2 regions of the Paraburkholderia sp. BCC1876 genome follow, and region 2 is predicted to be linked to the other one. Evidence: riboswitches for the same ligand, from Rfam matches in the RefSeq annotation. Region 2 holds a riboswitch; the other holds the start of a gene.

Region 1 (10,446 bases), on a different contig from region 2:
GCACGACGGCGAGAGCCATGTGCGCGTCATCGTCAAAGCCGACGCGCCGGGGCTCGAACGTATCGACGACTGGGACGGCTTCGGCCAGCGCCTGACCGGCAGCGGCACCGCGCGCTTCAACCATGTGCCGGTTGCGATCGACAATCTGTACCGCCGCTATCGCGCGTCCGAGCCGCGCAGCAACAGCCTGCTCACCACGTATTACCAGGCGCTGCATATCGCGAATCTGGCGGGCATCAGCCGCGCGGCGTTGCGCGACGCGGTCGTCTTCACGCGGGCTAAAACCCGCACCTTCGGCGTTCCCGGCGAATCGAGTCCGCGTGACAACCCGCTGGTGCAGCGGGTGATCGGACGGCTCGCCAGCCTCGCCTATTCGACGCAGAGCCTGAGCACGTCGCTGGCGCGCGCGATCGACGAAGTCTCGACGGCCCGCGCGCAAGGCCGCAGCGATGAACAGGCCTACGTGCATCTCGACATTCAAACGTTTCAGGCGCAGCAGATCGTGATCGAACAGACGCTGCAAGCGGCGACGCTGCTGTTCGAAGTGGGCGGCGCGTCCGCGACCAGCGAGTCGCTTCGTTTCGACCGCTACTGGCGCAATGCGCGCGTGCTCGCCTCGCATAATCCGGCGATTGTCCGCGAGGCCGCGATCGGCGACTTCTATCTGAACGGCAACGCGCATAACGAGCGCTTCGGGCTTGAGCCGCAAAGCGCTTCGGCTTCTGTTTCAGCCGCCGCGTAATAACCGGCCTCGCCAGGCCGGTCGAATCTACGCCGCCCCAGGGCGCCCGGTCGGCACACGCATGCGCTAAGCTTGCGCAACCGAACAGCCCTGACGAGCGCCATGAAGAACCTGCCCGCCTACGAGCCTCCCGTCGACGAAGCCGAACTGCTGCTGAAGTGGATCCGCCGCGCGCGCGAATCGCAGATGAGCCATTACGACATGGCCGACCTGTTATCGGCGCGCGACCGCCAGCTCGGCTGGCTGGTCACGGCGTTGACCGCGTTCGTCGGCACGGCGGTGTTCGCGTCGCTGACGGCGGCGGCGGTCTCGCCGGCGTTGCGGATCTTCGTAGGGTTGGTGAGCGTCGCGGCGGCGGTGTCGGCGGCGTTGCAAACTTTTCTGCGCTATGCGGAGCGCGCGGAAAAACACCGCGCCGCCGGTGCGCGCTATGGCGCGGTGCGCCGCCGGCTCGAAGCGATCTTCGCCGGCGACGCCGATGCGCGCGACGGCCACTACCTCGCCGCCACGCGCGAAGAGCTCGACCGGCTCGCCGAAGATTCGCCCAATGTGCCGCCACGCGTGTTTTATCGCACGCAGCGCAAGCTCTCCACCGACCCGCTGCGCAGCCGCGACGCCTGAGCCACGCGAAGCCCTGACGAGCCCGCGCACACCGGCCCCGTCCGGTCGTCGCGCCACCTCGATCCCGCCACGGCTTAAGCCTCGCTTAAGCGGACGCCGCCCATAATCCGTGACGCTCGGCATACCCGCTCGATCCCCGTGCGATGGCGCCCGGATTCACGCCGCCGCCTTACTGTCCGATAGCAGAAGCCTTACATTTTGGCGGCCTTTGAGGTGGCCTGATTATGGTATCGTCCGGCCTGCGCTTTGAATGCGCATGCCACACTCAATCGGGCGCGAAATCGCTCCCCAAAAAAATATCATGGATGTCCAAAACGCCCGTCGCTGGGCACCACGGGGTACACGCGCCTGGCTAGTCGCGGCCGCTGCATTGGCGGTTGCCTGCGACGTGCGCATGTTGCTTCACCCATTAATCGGCCCGTTCTTGCCGGGCACCGCGTTCTGCATCGCGGCGTCGCTGGTCGAGTATTTTTTCGGCCTGGCGCCCGCCCTGACAGTGATGCTGCTTGGCCTCGGCATTGCCGACTATCTTTTCGTACCGCCTTACGCGGCCATCACCGTGTTCAATCACGCCGACGTGGTGCTGCTGATCTCCTATCCGCTGGTCACGCTGCTCGTCATCATTCTGATCGAACGCTTGCGGCGCTCGCAGTTCCGCGCCGAGTTGATCGCGTCGGTCGCGCAGTCGCGCTATGAAATGCTGCTGCGTCACGATAACGAACGGATGCTCGCGCGCCGCGCCGTCGACGAAACGCACCGGTTGTTGCGCCATCTGTCGCATCACCACCGCACCTTCATTTTTATTCAGGCGCTCGAACGCGATGCGCTGCAGCCGGTCGACGACCTCAAACAGAACAGCGTGCTGCCGCGCCTGCCCAATGAAATCGCGCCGGGCCCGCGCTTTGCCGACGTCGATCCCGACGACATTCAGCGCCTGGGCAAAGCATTGCGCCCCGGCACGCACCGCGTGCGCCTGAAAACCGGCGACGGCGCGGCGAAGCTCACCGAATGCGTGTGCGAACGCTTCACCACGCACGCCGGCGACTTCCTCGTGTTGCGGATCGGAGCCTGAGCCATGAATCAACCGACCCAGCCGACCAGCCTGTTCTTTCCCGGCGACGACCACGCGGTGCTGATGCTGCACGGCCTGTCGAGTTCGCCGCTCGAATTGCGTTTTCTCGCGCGCTATCTGAATGCGGAAGGCTTTACCGCCTGCGCGCCGCTGCTGCCCGGCTATAGCGCCGGCTCCGAAGAAGCCGCGATGGAAACGTGGATCGACGCGGCCGTGCGCGAGTACGACGCGCTCGCCGCACGCTTCACGCATGTGTCGATCTGCGGGCTGTCGATCGGCTCGGCGCTGGCTCTCGCGCTCGCGCATCGGCGTCCGCAGGCGCAATCGCTCGTGTTGTTGTCCTTGACGCTTTCTTACGACGGCTGGGCGATTCCCTGGTATCGTTTCCTGCTTAATTGGGCTTACTACACGCCGATGCGCAAGCGCTGGCGCTATCGCGAGGCAGCGCCGTTCGGCCTGCGCAACGAGGCGCTGCGCGCCAAGATCGCGCGCGCGATGCAGCGTAGCGACTTCAGCGAAGTCGGGCCGTCCACGATCTCATTGCCGGCGCTGCACGAGGCGAGCCGTCTGGCGTCCGAAGTTCGCACGCTGGTGCGCGACATCAAGACGGATTGCCTGATCGTGCATGCGATCGACGACGAGACATCGAGCCCACGTAATGCCCAATTCGTGGCCAGCCATATCGGCGCGGCCTTTTTACGCACAATCTGGCTGGATGACTCGTATCACATGATTACGTCGGACAACGAGCGCGAAATCGTCGCGCGCGAAACCGCGCTGTTTCTGCGCGAAAGCGAAGCCGTTCGTAGCGGCGGAGACGACGGCCGCCAGCCCGTCGTCTCGAAGGCGCTCGCGCGGCGCCTGCGGCAACTTGCGGCACTCGGCAAGGAGCGGGCATGAGCGCGCGCGTGAAGCCTGCTGGGCATGGCCTTGTTGGACACCGCGTTGTTGAGCACCGCCAGCCGGCGCGTGCGTCGTCGCTGACGCTGGCATTGGCGCTAAGCGGCGCGTTGCTGGGTTTGACGACAGCGCAAGCCGCGCATGCCGACGACACGACGCCCGCTACAAACGCCGACACCAGCACCGCGACCGCCACGTCGTCCGACAGCAAATGGAAGATCGGCGTCGGCCCCGGCCTGGTGGTCACGCCGAAGTATCCGGGCTCGCGGCAACTGAGCTACATCCCGTTTCCGGCGCTGGACATTTCCTACGACGACCGCTTTTTCTCGCAAGGCCCGGACGTGCTCGGCGTCAACGTGCTGCGCGGGCCGGCCTATCACCTGGGCGCGGCGCTGAGTTTCGACTTCCAGTCGCGCAAGGAGTCGGACGATCCGCACCTGCACGGTCTCGGCGACGTGGACGGCGGTCCCAAGCTGAAGCTGTTCGGCGACTACACGTGGTGGGCGTTCACCGGCTCGGTGGCGCTGTATCAGGATATCGCCGGGCATCATCAAGGCACGACGATCAGTACCGATCTGGTGGCGTCCGCGCCGGTGGGCGGCTGGCTGTTCTCGGTCGGGCCGGGCTTTACGTGGGCCAACGGCACCTACACGCGAACCTTTTTCGGCGTCTCGCAGCAGCAGAGCGCGGCGTCGGGATTGCCGACGTACAACACCAGCGCCGGCATACGCGACATCCATATGAATGCGATGGTGACTTACGATTTTTCGCGGCACTGGAACGGCTCGGTCGCGGCGACCTTCGGGCGCCTCGAACACAATGCGGCAAATAGCCCGATTACCGAAAAGCGCTTCGAGTTGAATACGCTGGCGTCGGTGAATTACAAGTTCTGATTGTTGTTGAATGCGCGCCTGGCGGGCCGGCTTGCACTGACGCCGGCCCCGACTCAAACGCGCAATAGGTGAAACGCCGCTCAGGCGTCGTCGCCCAGATCGTCGACCGCGATCCCCAACTCCGCGGCCATGCGCCGCACTACCGTCTTGAGCCGGCTCACTTCTTCCGCGAGACGCTTCTGCTCGGCCTTCACCGCCTCGAACGCGGATAACGGCACGGAGTCGTCGTCATTGCCCGGCTGGGCCAGATCGCTCGCGTTGACTTCACCGCACAGCAGATGCGTCCAGCGGTTCTCACGTTCGCCCGGCGTGCGCGCCAGTTTGACGACGCGCGGCGGATCGTTGGCCGCGAGTTCGTCGAGAAACGCCTCGACCGATGAGATGTCCGCGAAACCATGCAGGCGTGCGCTGTTCAGGCGCAATTCGGCTGCGGTCTGCGGGCCACGTAGCAGCAAGGTGGTCAGCAACGCGCCCGACTGGCTCGGCAAGCCCAGCACCCGGTTCATGTTCTGCTCGAAACGCGGCACGCGGCTGCTGCTGCCTTCCATCACCAGACTCAGTCGTTTCAGACCGTCGACGGCGGTCAGCACTTCGGCTTCGGTGGCGTTCATCACCGGCGCGCGGCCGGTTTTCTGATTGCAGCCCAAGGTCAGCGCGTTCAACGACAGCGGATAACTGTCCGGCACGGTGTGCTGCTTTTCGACGAGCACGCTGAGCACGCGCCCTTCGAGCAAGGTCAACGCGCGGAGGGAGGGACGGGAAACAGCGTCGGGAGTGGTGTTCATGGATGATGTTGCGGCTGGAGTCGCCGGGTCTCGTAGATGTGGTGCGTTGCCGTTGCACAGCCTGGCGGCGCTTTCTGGATGGCGGCCCCTATGATAAACGGGCCAGACGGTGCGCGGTGCATGAATGCCGGTCGCCGCGCGTCTACGTTCACCTTCACGCTGCGAGCGGTGAACATGGTGCCGAACTTCACTCCTCCTTTTTGTTCCGATTGACGAATTTCCATATTTGAGATAATTTCCCGAATATGGAAATAACTCACCCCGACGACAACGCCATCGACCGCCGCATCGCGCAGCGTCTGCGAGCGCTACGCGCCGAACGAAACTGGTCGCTCGACGATCTCGCGCGACTCAGCGGCGTCAGTCGCGCCACGCTGTCACGCCTCGAAAACGCCGCCGTGAGCCCGACCGCGAGCGTGCTCGGCAAGCTGTGCGTGGCCTACGGCCTGCCGATGTCGCGCCTCATGCATATGGTCGAAGAGGACTTCGCGCCGCGGGTGCCGCGCGCCGAGCAGCCCTTGTGGACCGACGCCGCGGCCGGCTTCCGGCGTCGCTCCGTGTCGCCGCCCGCGCAGGCGTTGGCCGGCGAAGCGCTGGAGTGCGAACTCGAACCCGGCGCGCACATTACCTACGACGCGTCGCCGAGACCCGGGCTTGAACATCATCTGATTCTGCTGGAAGGCCAACTGCGAATCACCGTCGACGGTCAGAGCCACGATCTGCAGCCTGGCGATTGCCTGCGCTACCGGCTGTTCGGCCCGAGCGCTTTCGTGACGCCCGCACACAGCGGCGCCCATTACTTTCTTTTCATCGTGTGAGCCGACATGAGCGCCATGACCATCACCCCTTTTTCCGCCGACGATCTCGAACGCCATCTGCCGGAACTCGGTACGCTGCTGCATGCTTGCGTGCATGACGGCGCCAGTGTCGGTTTCGTGCTGCCCCACGGCGTCGACGAGAGCGAAGCGTTCTGGCGCGGCAAGGTGCTGCCGACGCTGCTTAATGGCCGGCTGGTTCTGCTTGTCGCGCGTGAAGGCGACGCAATCGCCGGCACCGTGCAACTGGATTACGACACGATGCCGAACCAGCGACATCGCGCCGAAGTGCGCAAGTTGCTGATTCATCCGGCGTGGCGTCGTCGGGGGATCGCCCGTGCGTTGATGATGGAGTTGGAGCGGCACGCGCTGCGTTTGCAGCGCAGCCTGCTCACGCTCGACACGCGTACCGGCGATCACGCCGAGCCGCTGTACATCGCACTCGGCTATCAGGCGGTCGGCATGATCCCGGGCTACGCGCGCGGACCGGACGAGGAACGCTTCGACGCCACGACGATCATGTATAAGTCACTGCGCCCGCGACACCTTGAAGATGAATCGCGAATGGACGGATCGGCGCGATGAATAACCCATGCCGCGTGCTCCCCGAGCAGGTCGGCAGTCATACTGCCGACCGTTACATGCGGCCATCGCCAGGCGCCGCACGCTCATTCGGAATCGCTGGATTTTCTGTCGCGCGGCACGCCTCGTTCGAGAAGGTGAATCTTGCTGGCCTGACCCGCTGCCGCGTCGATATGCGCCTCGAGGAACTCCAGCGCACCTTCCGCGACTTCGCGTGGCGGCAACTTCTTCAAGGCCTCCGCTGTGCGGCCCGTTGCATGCGCGACAAACTCGGTGTTGTAGTCCACGTTGTCTTTCAGTGACGCGCCCTTGTACCCTTTCGCATCGATTGCGTATAAGTCGTAGTGACCCTCCCCGTATTCACCGTTGCCGAAGATGCGGGCACCTTCCGGCGTTTCAGAAACGATAATCGCGTCGCCCTGGATCATCTTCTGAATTCCGCCGAAGTGATTGGACGGACTAAAGCCATGCGCGGCGATCTCTTCTCGAAGACCGGGACGCTCAACCCGATACACGGTTGAAAACGACGACTTCTCCAGCATGCCGACTTCATTGATATGCATGCCGCGCGGCACGGCGTTCGGGCTGAGATAGGGATCGGGACCGCGTATTCCGGCATGACTGGCGGACGGCGCGCTGCCTTGCGCCGAATCGGCCGGCCGGTCTGCCGTGGTCCCATCCGGGCGACCCGCTGCGGGCGTGGGTGATGTGTCCTTCGGCGATGCTGGACGGGATGGCGCGGGCGACACGTCCATCGGCGATGAAGGACGCGACGGTGCGGGCGACACGTCCATTGGCGATGAAGGACGCGACGGTGCAGGCGACACGTCCATCGGAGAGGGAGGACGGACTGGAACCCCGGATGGCTTCTGGAGCATCTCGGTCGGGCCGCCGGCTAACACCGCGAAAGATATCGCCAATAAAATATCGAGGGTCGATTGCTTCGGCTGCTTGCCTTCGTTCGCTGGTACCGAGCCCGCCTCGCACGTGCCGCTCTGGCGGTTATTCCAGTTGAAATGTCTACACTGGAATTCGCTCCAGGTCTCCTTGGTGGACTGCCATCGCGGTTCAGTCAACGCCCGTTGCGTACGAACGTGCGCTGCGCCCGCGTGACCGTCTCCCGGCAAGAGACTCGGCCCCTGTCCCGTCGGCGCGTTCGTCTTCGTAAGATCGGGGCGAGAGGCCGGGGCCATGGACTGCTGCCCGCCGGCGCTAGCACCGGTGCCGACAGACTTCCTTTGAAATGCAGATTGAAGGGGGGAATCGCTCCGAATGGGCATGCTCATGTCGTTCATCCGCCTTTTCCAGTGTCGTCCGCCGGGGTAGCAGACTAAGGAGTCAGCATAGACATGACGACAGTCAGGCGGTCATAGCGGAGTAACGCAACGACACGCCGCACGCAGAGCGTTTGCCCGGGAATGCTATCGAACCGCTTACCGACGCGAATCGAGCGCGATTCGCACCGCGAGTCCGGCGAGCACCGTGCCCATCAGCCAGCGCTGCACCCTCAGCCACACGGGACGACCCGCGAGGAACCCGGCGATCGACCCCGCCATGCTCGCGATAATCGCATTCACCGTCACGCTGACCACGATCTGCACGCAGCCGAGAGCCAGCGACTGCAACAGCACACTGCCATGTCCCGGCGAAATGAATTGCGGCAGCAGCGACAGATACATCACCGCAATCTTCGGATTCGCGAGGTTGGTGACGAAGCCCATGGTGAACAGCTTACGGGGGCTATCGTGCGGCAGATCGCGCACCTGGAACGGCGAACGGCCGCCGGGTTTGACTGCCTGCCACGCGAGATACAACAGATACAGTGCGCCGCCGAAGCGCAATGCGTCGTACGCAAACGGCACCGTGAGCAATAACGCGGTAATGCCGAACGCCGCGCAGAACATATAGAACACGAAACCGAGCGCCACGCCGCCGAGCGACACGAGACCGGCGCGCTTGCCCTGACAGAGCGATCGCGAGATCAGATAGATCATGTTCGGTCCCGGCGTGAGCACCATGCCGAGTGAAACCAGACCGAAAGCGAGCAGCGTTGTGAAAGCGGGCACGGCGTTCTCCTCGTTGATGAATGGGGATTGTGCCGCTGACTATAGCCGATCGCCGCCACGCCGACCCGGTACACAATCGCAGCACACGCACAGGACAGCGCGCACGCATACCCACGCTCGGACAGCACACACGCGCTGCAACGCAGCGCACGAAACACTTGCGGCAATAATTTTTGCCCGGTATCGTCGTGCCGTTCTGCATGCAGCGCGGGAGAGATCGTCATGCGGTTAGTGACGACGCCGACGGAGCAACCGCCCCGGAAACTCTCAGGCAAAAGGACCGCGCAGCGGGAACATCTGGAGAGCGACGCCGCCGACACTTGCGCGCGTCCACCGAAGGGGATTCCCCACTCCGGCTCGCATTGAGCCGGCATGGCGCGGGAAGAAACTCTCAGGTACAGGGACAGATGGGGCATCGACGCCGGTTTCGACACGAAATCGACACCGGTGATGCTCAACTCATCTGGACTATGTCATGTCACGAATCGCCATTATCGGCGCCGGCATTACCGGCGTCACGACCGCTTACGCCCTCGCTCAACGCGGCCACCACGTCACGGTTTTCGAACGCCATCGCTATGCGGCAATGGAGACGTCGTTCGCCAACGGCGGCCAGCTATCGGCCAGCAACGCCGAAGTCTGGAACAGCACCGCCACCGTGCTGAAGGGTCTGCGCTGGATGCTCACGCGCGACGCCCCGCTACTGCTCAATCCACTGCCCACGTGGCACAAATACTCGTGGATGGGCGAATTCCTGCGGCAGATTCCGCACTACCGGAGCAACACCGTCGAGACCGTGCGGCTCGCGATTGCCGCGCGCGAACATCTGTTCTCGACGGCGCGTAGCGAGGGCATCGAGTTCGATCTCGAACGGCGCGGCATTCTGCATATCTACAAAACGCAGAAGGAATTCGCTGCGGCGAATAAGGTGAATGCGTTGCTGCGCGAAGGCGGCCTCGACCGCAATCCGGTGTCGGCGACCGAGTTGCAGCGGATCGAGCCCACGCTGCAAGGCGATTTCTTCGGCGGTTTTTTCACGCCGTCCGATTCGACCGGCGACATCCACAAGTTCACGCGCGGTCTCGCGGATGCCTGCGTGCGGCACGGCGTCGAGTTTCACTACGACGCCGAGATCACGGCGATCGAGCAGCCCGTGGAGGGCAAGTTTTCGCTGACGGTCAATCTGGAAGGCGAGTCGCAGCGCATTGCGTTCGAGCGGATCGTCGTCTGCGCCGGGGTGAAGAGTCGCGATTTTGCGGCGATGCTCGGCGATCACGTGAACATCTATCCGGTGAAAGGCTATTCGATCACGGTCTGTCTCGACGACGAAACCAGTCAGCGGCGCGCGCCGTGGGTGAGCCTGCTCGACGACAGCGCGAAGATCGTCACCAGCCGGCTCGGTGTGGATCGATTCCGCGTGGCGGGCACGGCGGAGATCAACGGCTTCAACCGCGATATCCGCTCGGACCGGATTGCGCCGCTGGTGGACTGGACACGGCGCTACTTCCCCGAAGTGTCGACGTCGCGTGTGATTCCGTGGGCGGGTTTGCGGCCGATGCTGCCGAGCATGCTGCCCAAGGTGGGACGGGGCAAACGGCAAGGCGTGTTCTACAACACCGGGCACGGGCACCTCGGGTGGACGTTGTCGGCGGCAACGGCACAGGCGGTGGCTGCGGCGATTGTGTAGCCTCCGTTTGCAACGCGCCCCTGCTGTGGGACGTCCCCCACAGCAGGGGCGAACGCTTTTGTGGATGGCGATCACGGCGGCAAAGGCCGAATGCAAAATCCGTCACATCTGCTAGTGTTCTCCCATCCCCGCAATCTCCGTGGAGAACCCATGCCACACCACCGTTCCACGAAACACAGCACGACCAGCCCGCGCCTGACCGACGCTCAGATCGCCGCCGAAGCGACCCGTCGCCTCGCGTGGGATACCGCGGTTCCCGAGCACGCCGTCAAGGTGAAAGTCG
Region 2 (10,446 bases):
GCTTAATGAGTGTGGGTTTATCGCGCCGGCAGCGGCAAACACACGGCGAGCCACGCGGGCGGCGTCGGTGCGAGCTGTAGCGCGATCGGCGTATAGCGTCCGTCGAGACGCGCCGCCAGGTGAAACAGTTCCGTCGCGTTCTTCGGGTCCCATTGACCCGAATAGCCGGGCAAACCGGCCTCGCGACGTTTGGCATCGAACGGAACGCTCGAATGCACGAATTCTTCATGCGTCTTGCTGCCGGTCGCGTACGGCGTGAGCCAGTTGAGCGCGGCCTGCAGCGACGCGCCGTTCGAGCCCTTCTCCGGCAACCAGTTGCGGTTGTGGCGGCGCGCCGACAGCGCGGCCGTGACGAGCGGCTGCAAGTCATAGGTCACGTAATGCAGCGCGTCACGTTCGCTGAAGTCGATCGTCGAGCCGTCCGGCGCGATGTTGTCGCCGATATGCTCGTCGAACAACCGTTGCGCCGCGTTGATCATCCTGCGGTTGTCGAGCGTGAACGCGGCCATCGCGATCAGCTTGATGCGGTGGCTCTGCCAATTGTTGCGGAAGGTGCCTTTGAGCGGCCGCGGCTGCGCGTCGATCTGACCGATGTAACCGTTCGCGAGTTTCGTCAGGAACGCCATCGACGCATTGCGCGTTTTCACGGGCAACGCACTGGCGGTCATGTCGTACGCGAGGATCAGGCCTTCGAAATGCGTTTCGTCGATCGGATTGAAACTCGGCTGATACGTGGTCACCCACGCGAACAGCAAACGGTCGACGAGCTTCAGATAACGGTCGTCGCTAGTTGCGCGCCAGGCGAGCGCGGCGTCGCGCAGCAGATCGAGATCTTTCTCCGCTTCGACGCTCTGATCGTGGATGCCCTCGTGCGGCAGCGTGCCCTCGGTGTGCAGTTTCTCGAGCGCGTGCGGCGCATCGTTCAGATGCGCCTGCACGTTGCTGACGAGTGCTTTCACACCGGGATCGGCGTTCGTGCGTTCGCTGGTTTGCAGCGCGGGCGCCGCGCAAAAATTCATCGCTGCCTGCGCTTGCCGCAACGGCAGCAGCAACGCCGCGCTCGCCAGCGTGAACGCGCAAGCCTGTTGCCACGTCTTCTGGGCTTGCCTGATACCGGTCCGGCTATGCATCGATCGCACCTTTCGCGCCATGCGAAACTCCTCGTTAGGCTGATTCGGTGTGTGATGTTAGCCGTTTGCGGCCACTCGCGACAGAAATGCGGATCGAACCACGCACCGCCTGCTGATAACCGCAGGCGGTGCGCGGCAGCGGCCACGCTTACTCGTAGTCGGCGATCGGCACGCAGGAGCAGAACAGATTGCGGTCGCCGTACACGTTGTCCGCACGGCCAACCGGCGGCCAGTACTTCTTCGTGATCAACGTGGGCAGCGGATACGCGGCGGTTTCGCGCGCATACGCGTGCTTCCAGTCGTCGGCAATCACGACCGCAGCAGTGTGCGGCGCGTGCTTCAGCGGATTGTCCTCGCGGTCCGAGCGGCCTTCTTCGACGGCGCGGATTTCGTCGCGGATCGCAATCATCGCTTCGATGAAACGGTCGAGTTCTTCCTTCGATTCCGATTCGGTCGGCTCGACCATCAGCGTGCCCGGCACCGGGAAGCTCATGGTCGGTGCGTGGAAACCGTAGTCGGCGAGACGCTTGGCGACGTCGTCGACGCTGATGCCGCTGGTTTCCTTCAACGGACGCAGATCGAGAATGCATTCGTGCGCGACCAGTCCGCCCGGGCCCGAATACAGCACCGGATAATGCGGCGCCAGTTTGTTCGCGACGTAGTTCGCGTTGAGGATGGCGGTTTCAGTCGCGGCGGTGAGGTTCTTCGCGCCCATCATCGCGATGTACATCCACGAGATCGGCAGAATCGAGGCGGAACCGAACGGTGCGCCCGACACCGCGCCGATACCGTTCGGCGCGCGCTCATAGCCCGACGAGATCTGGTTCGGCAGGAACTGCGCGAGATGCGCGCCGACCGCGACCGGACCGACGCCCGGTCCGCCGCCGCCGTGCGGAATGCAGAAGGTCTTGTGCAGGTTCAGGTGCGAGACGTCGCCGCCGAACTGGCCCGGCGCGGTCAAACCGACCATAGCGTTCATGTTCGCGCCGTCCACGTACACCTGGCCGCCGTGCGCATGCACGATCTCGCAGATTTCGCGAACATTCTGCTCGAACACGCCGTGCGTGGACGGATACGTGATCATGATCGCCGCGAGTTTGTCGGCGTGTTGATCGGCCTTCTTCTTCAGGTCGTCGATATCGACGTTGCCTTGCGCGTCGCACGCCACCACGACCACCTGCATGCCGGCCATTTGCGCCGATGCCGGGTTCGTGCCGTGCGCCGAAGCGGGAATCAGGCAGACGTTGCGATGCGCTTCGCCGCGCGACGCGTGATACGCGTGGATGATCAGCAGACCCGCGTACTCGCCTTGCGAGCCGGCGTTCGGTTGCAGCGAGATTGCCGCATAACCCGTTGCCGCGACCAGCATTGCTTCGAGCTGATCGATCATTTCGCGGTAGCCGACGGTTTGCTCAGCCGGTGCGAACGGATGGATCTGGCCGAATTCAGGCCACGTGACCGGCAGCATTTCCGAGGTCGCGTTCAGCTTCATCGTGCACGAGCCGAGCGGGATCATCGAGCGGTCGAGCGCGAGGTCCTTGTCGGACAGGCTACGCAGATAGCGCAGCATTTCCGTTTCAGAGTGATGACGGTTGAACACGTGGTGCGTGAGGTACGCGCTGGTGCGTTCGAGCGCGGCCGGCACCGATGCGGTGTTCGAGGCCGCGAGTTTTTCGTCGAGCGCGTCGATTTGCGGTACATCTTTCGAACCCGCGGCTTCAGCGAACACGGCGAGCAGATCGGCGAGATCGCGACGCGACGTGGTTTCGTCGATCGACAGGCCCACTTGCGTGGCGCTCACGCGGCGCAGGTTAATGCGCTTCGCGTTCGCCGCGTCGTGCAGCGCTTGCGTGCGCGCGCCGCTGTTGAACGTGAGCGTGTCGAAGAAGTTTTCGTTGGCGAGCGTGTAGCCGAGTTGCTGCGCGCCTTCGGCGAGCAGCGCGGCGATACGGTTCACGCGCAGCGCGATGGTCTTCAGACCGTGCGGGCCGTGATACACCGCGTACATGCTGGCCATGATCGCGAGCAGCGCTTGCGCGGTACACACGTTCGAGGTCGCCTTCTCGCGGCGAATATGTTGTTCGCGCGTTTGCAGCGCGAGGCGCAGCGCGGGATTGCCTTGCGCGTCGACGGTCACGCCGACGAGACGGCCCGGCATCTGACGCTTGAATTCGTCACGCACCGCGAGGTAAGCCGCATGCGGACCGCCGAAACCGACCGGCACGCCGAAACGCTGCGTGTTGCCGACGGCCACGTCCGCGCCCCATTCGCCCGGCGGCGTGAGCACGGTCAGCGCGAGCAGGTCGGCGGCGACCACCACATGACCGCCCGCGGCGTGGATCGCTTCGGTGAGCGCGCGGTAGTCGCGCACGTCGCCGTTCACACCGGGGTATTGCAGCAGCACGCCGAACGCATTCGCGCTGGCGGCTTCAGCAGCCGGGCCCACTTTCACTTCAATGCCAACTGGCGTGGCGCGCGTCTTCACCACTTCGATGGTTTGCGGCAGCACGTCGTCGGCGACGAAGAACACAGTCGACTTCGACTTGCCCACGCGTTGCAAAAGCGTCATTGCTTCAGCGGCGGCGGTGGCTTCGTCGAGCAGCGACGCGTTCGAGATTGCCAGACCGGTCAGGTCGACGATCATCTGCTGGAAGTTCAGCAGCGCTTCGAGACGGCCTTGCGAGATTTCCGGCTGATACGGCGTGTACGCGGTGTACCACGCCGGATTTTCCAGCACGTTGCGCAGGATCACCGTCGGGGTGTGCGCGTTGTAATAGCCCTGCCCGATATACGAGCGGAACACCTGGTTCTTGTCCGCGAGTTCACGCAGCGCGGCGAGTGCTTCGGCTTCGCTCTTCGGTTGCGCGAAGGGGCCGAGCGGCAGCGGTTCGGTGCGGCGGATCGTCTTCGGAATGACGGCGTCGATCAGCGCGGCGCGCGACGCGAAGCCGAGGGCTTCGAGCATGGCGTGCTGGTCGGCCGTATCCGGGCCGATGTGCCGTTCGGCGAAGGCGTCATGCACTTCGAGCGCGGCGAGCGAGAGAGGAGTGCGGTTCATCAGACGATCCGGGTGTTCGAGCTTCATGGGTGTTCCTGGCGGTGCGGCTGTCTTTTCGAAGTCTCGAAAGTGACGGGCCGCACCTGACGGGTTAAACGTAAAGGTGAATCAGGCGCCGATGGCCTTGGCGTACGCGTCGGCATCGATCAGACGATCGTGCGTGGCGTCGTCGGACGGCTTGATCTTGAAGAGCCAGCTGTCGTACGGCGTGGTGTTCACCGAATCGGGCGTGTCGGCGACGGCGGTGTTCGCTTCGATGATTTCGCCCGAGACCGGCGCGTAGATGTCGGAAGCGGCTTTCACCGATTCGATCACGGCGACGGTGTCGCCGGCTTCGACGTTCTTGCCGAGTTCCTGGACTTCGAAGAAGACGATATCGCCGAGCGCTTCCTGCGCGTGGTCGGTAATGCCGACCGTCAGCGTGCCGTCCGCTTCAGTGCGGACCCATTCGTGCGATTCGGTATATTTCAGATCGGCCGGGATGCTCATCGGATGCTCCTATGCGGTGTTCGGATGGTGTTCAATAAAGGGGGAGGCGTACGCGCCGGCCTGCTTAAACCGCGAGCACTTTGCCGTTGCGCACGAACGGCAGTTTTACCACGCTTGCGGGAACGTTTTTGTCACGAATCTGAACGTGAACGGTGTCGCCCGGCTGCACGCCTTTCGGCACGCGCGCAAAGGCGATCGATTCCTGCATGGTCGGGGAAAACGTGCCGCTGGTAATTTCGCCTTCGCCGTGCGACGTGACGACTTTCTGATGAGCACGCAGCACGCCTGCAGCCTTGCCGTTGTCTTTCAGCAGGATCAGGCCGACGAACGCGGCCTGCGAACCGTTCGCTTCCAGCTTGTCCTTGCCGACGAAGGCGCGCGGCGACGTGAGGTCGACGGTCCACGCGAGACCGGCGTCGAGCGGCGAGACGTTGTCGTCCATATCCTGGCCGTACAGGTTCATGCCGGCTTCGAGGCGCAGCGTGTCGCGCGCGCCGAGGCCGGCCGGGCGGACGCCTTGCGCTTGCAGCGCGTCCCACAGGGCGGCGACGTGTTCCGCCGGCACGATGATTTCGAAGCCGTCTTCGCCGGTGTAGCCGGTGCGGGCCACGGTGAGTTCGCCGAACGGCGTACCGTCGATACGGGCGGCGTTGAACGGCTTCAAGGCTTCAGTCGCGGCGCGCGCAGCCGGCACGGTTTGCCAGACCTTGTCGCGTGCGTTCGGGCCTTGCACGGCGACGATCGCGTAATCGCGACGCGGCGTGATGGTCAGGCCAAAGCTGCCTTCGGCGTTGAGCTGGCCGAACCAGGCGATGTCTTTGTCGGCGGTGCCGGCGTTCACGACCACGCGGAAGTGATCTTCGCCGAAGTAATAGACGATCAGATCGTCGATCACGCCGCCGTTCGGGTTCAGCAGACAGGAGTAGAGCGCACGGCCCGGGGTTTGCAGCTTGCCGACGTTATTGGCCAGCGCGTAGTCGAAGAAGGCGCGCACGCGCTCGCCAGTGAAATCGACGACGCACATGTGCGAGACGTCGAACATGCCGGCGTCGGTGCGCACGGCGCGGTGTTCGTCGATCTGCGAGCCGTAGTTGACGGGCATGTCCCAGCCGCCGAAGTCGACCATGCGGGCCTTGAGCGCGCAATGGGTGGCGTGGAGCGGGGTGTGTTTGAGTTCGGTCATGGGGCCTCAGGCGTCTCGCGAAACAAAAAAGGCCATGCGGCGCTACGCCTCACGGCCTGATGGCTGCGAGCGATGCGCTGCATGGCCCCTCTGTCCTCGATACCTGAGAGATTGCGTTGCCGTGAACACGTTGACGTGCCACGGTGAAACGCGCGCCCCTTCGGTGGGCAGCCTGCCGGAATCTGCGTTTGCAGATGGCTACTGCCGCTCTCCAGAGTGCGAAAAACCGGCGCCTCGATGCTGCAGTGAGGCGGGTTTTTCGACGCGGTCGGTCCTTTTGCCTGAGAGTTTGCGGGTGTGCCCCTTCGGCGGCGCGGCCTGCGATTTTCAGCGGCCAGCACGCTCTCCCGACGCGTGCGGCGAATGTACGCGACGCCCCCGAGCTTGTCAAATAAAGGCGCGCGAGCGGCGCGGGGGTTGGCGCAGCGCGATTGCGCCTGTCAAAAAAAAGCGCGGGACGTGATGCCCGCGCTTCTTTTGTACCGCATGACCTGAACTGGCGCGATTATTCGCCGATGGCGTGTGCCGCGTTGTCCAGTTCCTGGTTCAGCACGCGCTGTTCGTCGCCGGACAGCCCGCCGCCGTGTTGCGCGGCCATGTCGTGCGCTTCCTGACGGATCACGTCGAGGCGATGATGCAGCGCGCCGCCTTGCGGGGGCGGGTAATAGCCTTGGTTGACGTGAGCGTCGATGCGGCGGCTCAGGTTGTCGAGACGGCCGTCGACCTGATGCAGGCGCTCATACGCGATCTGCTGCGGGTTGGGGCGCGGGGCCGGCGCCGGTTGGGGCGCCACCACGCAAGCGGCGAGCGAACTGAGCAAAGCGCATGCTGCTACTGCGCGAATGATACGGGGCATGGACTCTCCGGAAGTCGTTGTCGTTTTCTGGTGCTACCCGGGTAGCAACGGATAAGACGGGGTTCGCGCTGACCGGAGCGGGGCGCTTATTTGTAACGTTATGTTCCTTTCGGGCTTGTTAGTTTAGGCGGCGCGGCGACGGTTTGTGAGCCAGTTTTGGGTACACAAACCGTCGCCGGACGCCGGCAAGCCCCTTAGCGAATCCGCTCGAACGGCAAGCGGACGCCTTCCTCCGAACTGCGCGTGGCCAGTTCGATAATCGTCATGACGTCGACGGCTTCCTGCGCGCTGACCGGGAATTTCACGCCGTTCTGGATCGCATCGGCGAGAGCAATGTAGAAGCCGGCGTAGTCGCCGTTACGCGTCGGCAGTTCGCGTTCGACTTCCTGATCGCCTTCCAGCACGCGCAGCACGCCCGCTGTATTGCCGGCGGCGAAGCCCTCGTCACCGGGGCGCAGACCGGCCTTCAACTGATCTTCCTGGGTGTCGAGTCCGTATTTCACATAGCTCCCGCGCGTGCCGTGGATCGCGAACCGCGGCGCGAGCAGCATGGTTAGCGCGCTGGCGTGCAGCACGACCTCGAATTCGCCATAGCCGAGTTGAATGTGCACGTAGTCCGGCGCACTGGCTTCGTCGCGATGCGTGCGCACGGTTGCCGACACGGTCTGCGGCGCGCCGAACAACGCGAGCGCCTGGTCGATCAGATGCGGTCCCAGGTCGAACAGCAGGCCGCCACCGCGCGACGCCTCTTCGCGCCAGCGCTGCCGCACTTCCGGCCGGAAGCGGTCGAAATGCGATTCGAATTGCGTGACGCGCCCCAAGGTGCCGGCGGCGAGCAGGTCGCGCACGGTCATGAAATCGCCGTCCCAGCGGCGGTTATGGAACGGCACGAAGCGCTTGCCGCGGGCCAGCGCGATGTTGGCGAGCGTATGCGCGTCGGCGGCGGTGAGCGTGACCGGCTTGTCGACCACCACGTGTTTGCCGGCTTCCAGCGTGCGGCGCGCGAGGTCGAAGTGCGTGTCGTTGGGCGTCGCGATCACAACGCAGTCGATTTCCTCGAGCGCGAGCAGCGCGTCGAGATCGGCCACCACTTTCGCGTGCGGATAGTCGGCGAGCGCCTGCTCGGGCCGGCCCGTCGCGATTGCCGCGACGCTCGCGCGCCCGCAGTGGTCGATCACCGGCGCATGAAAGGTGGCGCCAGCAAAACCGTAACCCATCAATCCAATCTTCAGCGATGCGGACATGCGTGTCTTCCTGCAAAACGGCGCGCCGCCTGGCCACCGTGGCGTCGGCGCGCAACGCTGTAATTGTGGCATGTTCGGGCGGCCGGCCGCGGGCGTGGCCGTCAAGGATTGTCGGGGGCATGCGGCCGGATTGCCCGGCGTGCCTGTCTGGCGAAGTCAGCCGGCGTGGCGGCACGGAAGGTCGACGAGCGTCGTCGTCCGTCATATTCATCCGTGTTAACATCGCTCCTCTCGCGCGAACCCAGGCGGGCCGGAACACCCGCGCAGCGCGCCGGGCACGCGTTCCAGCCGCCGGCGCCGCGCAGCATGATCTTGGGCCTCCAGACCGCCGGCCGGCAATGCCGGGCCGCCGCGTCTTCCGCCGCCTTCAACCGCATTACCCATCCACACACGATGTCCGCAGGCCTGAACCCCGCCCAGAATGAAGCGGTCCGTTATCTCGACGGCCCGTGTCTCGTGCTCGCCGGCGCCGGCAGCGGCAAGACGCGCGTGATCACGCAGAAAATCGCGCACCTGATCGAGGCCAAGGGCTTCGAGCCGCGCCACATCGCCGCCGTCACGTTCACCAACAAGGCCGCGCTGGAAATGCGCGAGCGCGTGGGCAAGCTGCTCGAAGGCAAGACGCTCACCACGCCCGGCAAGGAAGGTCGCAAAGTGCCCGTCAACCAGTTGACGGTCTGCACCTTCCACTCGCTCGGCGTGCAGATTCTGCGGCAGGAAGCGGAACACGTCGGGCTGAAGCCGCAGTTCTCGATCATGGATTCGGACGACTGCTTCGGCATGATCCAGGAGCAGGTGGGGTCCACGGACAAAGGCTTTATCCGCAAGATCCAGTCGATCATCTCTCTGTGGAAGAACGGCATGATCATGCCGGAGCAGGCGATCGCGATCGCGGCGAACGAGGACGAGCATCAGGCTGCAATCGTCTACCGCAATTACGTGGCGACGCTGCACGCGTATCAGGCGGTCGATTTCGACGATCTGATCCGTCTGCCCGCCGAGCTGTTCGAGAAGAACGAGCCGGTGCGCGACCGCTGGCAGAACAAGCTGCGCTATCTGCTGATCGACGAGTATCAGGACACCAACGCGTGCCAGTACGAGCTGGTGAAACAGCTGGCCGGCAAGCGCGCGGCTTTCACCGCAGTGGGCGACGACGATCAGGCGATCTATGGCTGGCGCGGCGCGACGCTCGAAAATCTCGGCCAGCTCAGCAAGGATTTTCCGAAGCTGCACCTGATCAAGCTCGAGCAGAACTATCGTTCGACGGTGCGCATTCTGACCGCCGCGAACAACGTGATCGCGAATAACCCGAAGCTGTTCGAAAAGAAACTGTGGTCCGAACACGGCATGGGCGACACGATCACGGTCACGCCCTGCAACGACGAAGAGCACGAAGCCGAGTCCGTGGTGTTTCGCCTCTCCGCGCACAAGTTCGAGCGCCGCGCGAATTTCCGCGACTACGCGATTCTGTATCGCGGCAATTTCCAGGCGCGGATCTTTGAACAGGTGCTGCGTCGGGAACGGATTCCGTATGTGCTGTCGGGCGGTCAATCGTTTTTCGACAAGGCCGAGATCAAGGACATCTGCGCGTATCTGCGCCTGATCGCCAACGCGAACGACGACCCCGCGTTCATCCGCGCGATCACCACGCCGCGCCGAGGCATCGGCAATACGACGCTCGAAGCGCTCGGCTCGTTCGCGGGCCAGGCGAAGGTGTCGCTGTTCGAAGCGGTGTATATGGGCGGCATCGAAGCGCGCCTGTCGCCGCGCCAGATCGAACCGATGCGCGTGTTCTGCGACTTCATGCAGCGCCTCACCGATCGCGCGGAGAAAGACGCCGCCGGACCGTTGCTCGATGAACTGATGGACGCGATCCACTACGAGGCCTACTTGTACGACGCGTTTGACGAGCGTCAGGCGCAGTCCAAGTGGCAGAACGTGCTGGAGTTCATGGAATGGCTGAAGCGCAAGGGCACCAAGGCCGAGCCGGAAGGCGCCGCGAATAGCGAGGCGACCGGCTACGACACCGCCGACGGTCTCGGCGACACCGGCAAGAATCTGCTCGGCCTGATTCAGACGGTCGCGCTGATGTCGATGCTCGAAGGCCGCGAGGAAGATCCCGACGCGGTGCGGCTGTCGACGGTGCATGCGTCGAAAGGGCTGGAGTATCCGCACGTGTTTCTGGTGGGCGTCGAGGAGGGCATCATGCCGCACCGCGGCGGCCCCGACGACGAGCCGATCGACGACGCGCGCATCGAGGAAGAGCGCCGATTGATGTACGTCGCGATTACGCGTGCGCAACGCAGCCTGCATCTGAACTGGTGCAAGAAGCGCAAGCGCGCGAGAGAGACGGTGGTGTGCGAGCCGTCGCGTTTTATTCCTGAGATGCTGCTCGATGATGCGCCGCCGCCGACGGCGGATGAGGCGCCGATGTCGCCGAAAGACCGGTTGGCGAGTTTGAAGGCGTTGTTGCAGAAGCCTTGAGC

Evidence for each region. Region 2 has a riboswitch for glycine ahead of gcvT (glycine cleavage system aminomethyltransferase GcvT). Riboswitches for the same ligand answer to the same signal wherever they lie in the genome.
Region 1: another riboswitch for glycine. It lies ahead of HWY05_RS01010 (D-amino acid dehydrogenase); the one in region 2 lies ahead of gcvT (glycine cleavage system aminomethyltransferase GcvT).

The regions. Positions count from the first base shown of each region.
Region 1 is NZ_CADFGI010000001.1:245,900-256,345, forward strand. Features, by position in the region: gene HWY05_RS00960 (acyl-CoA dehydrogenase family protein) at 1-742, shown strand, start outside; gene HWY05_RS00965 (SLATT domain-containing protein) at 845-1,363, shown strand; gene HWY05_RS00970 (DUF4118 domain-containing protein) at 1,665-2,435, shown strand; gene HWY05_RS00975 (alpha/beta fold hydrolase) at 2,439-3,335, shown strand; gene HWY05_RS00980 (MipA/OmpV family protein) at 3,332-4,228, shown strand; gene HWY05_RS00985 (YceH family protein) at 4,309-5,013, opposite strand; gene HWY05_RS00990 (XRE family transcriptional regulator) at 5,259-5,831, shown strand; gene HWY05_RS00995 (GNAT family N-acetyltransferase) at 5,838-6,413, shown strand; gene HWY05_RS01000 (hypothetical protein) at 6,497-7,486, opposite strand; gene HWY05_RS01005 (LysE family translocator) at 7,844-8,476, opposite strand; glycine riboswitch at 8,675-8,769, shown strand; gene HWY05_RS01010 (D-amino acid dehydrogenase) at 8,952-10,163, shown strand; gene HWY05_RS01015 (BON domain-containing protein) at 10,314-10,446, shown strand, end outside.
Region 2 is NZ_CADFGI010000004.1:174,098-184,543, reverse strand. Features, by position in the region: gene HWY05_RS16255 (alginate lyase family protein) at 18-1,151, opposite strand; gene gcvP (aminomethyl-transferring glycine dehydrogenase) at 1,279-4,215, opposite strand; gene gcvH (glycine cleavage system protein GcvH) at 4,297-4,677, opposite strand; gene gcvT (glycine cleavage system aminomethyltransferase GcvT) at 4,742-5,860, opposite strand; glycine riboswitch at 5,941-6,085, opposite strand; glycine riboswitch at 6,119-6,220, opposite strand; gene HWY05_RS16235 (hypothetical protein) at 6,366-6,716, opposite strand; gene HWY05_RS16230 (oxidoreductase) at 6,911-7,960, opposite strand; gene HWY05_RS16225 (UvrD-helicase domain-containing protein) at 8,354-10,444, shown strand.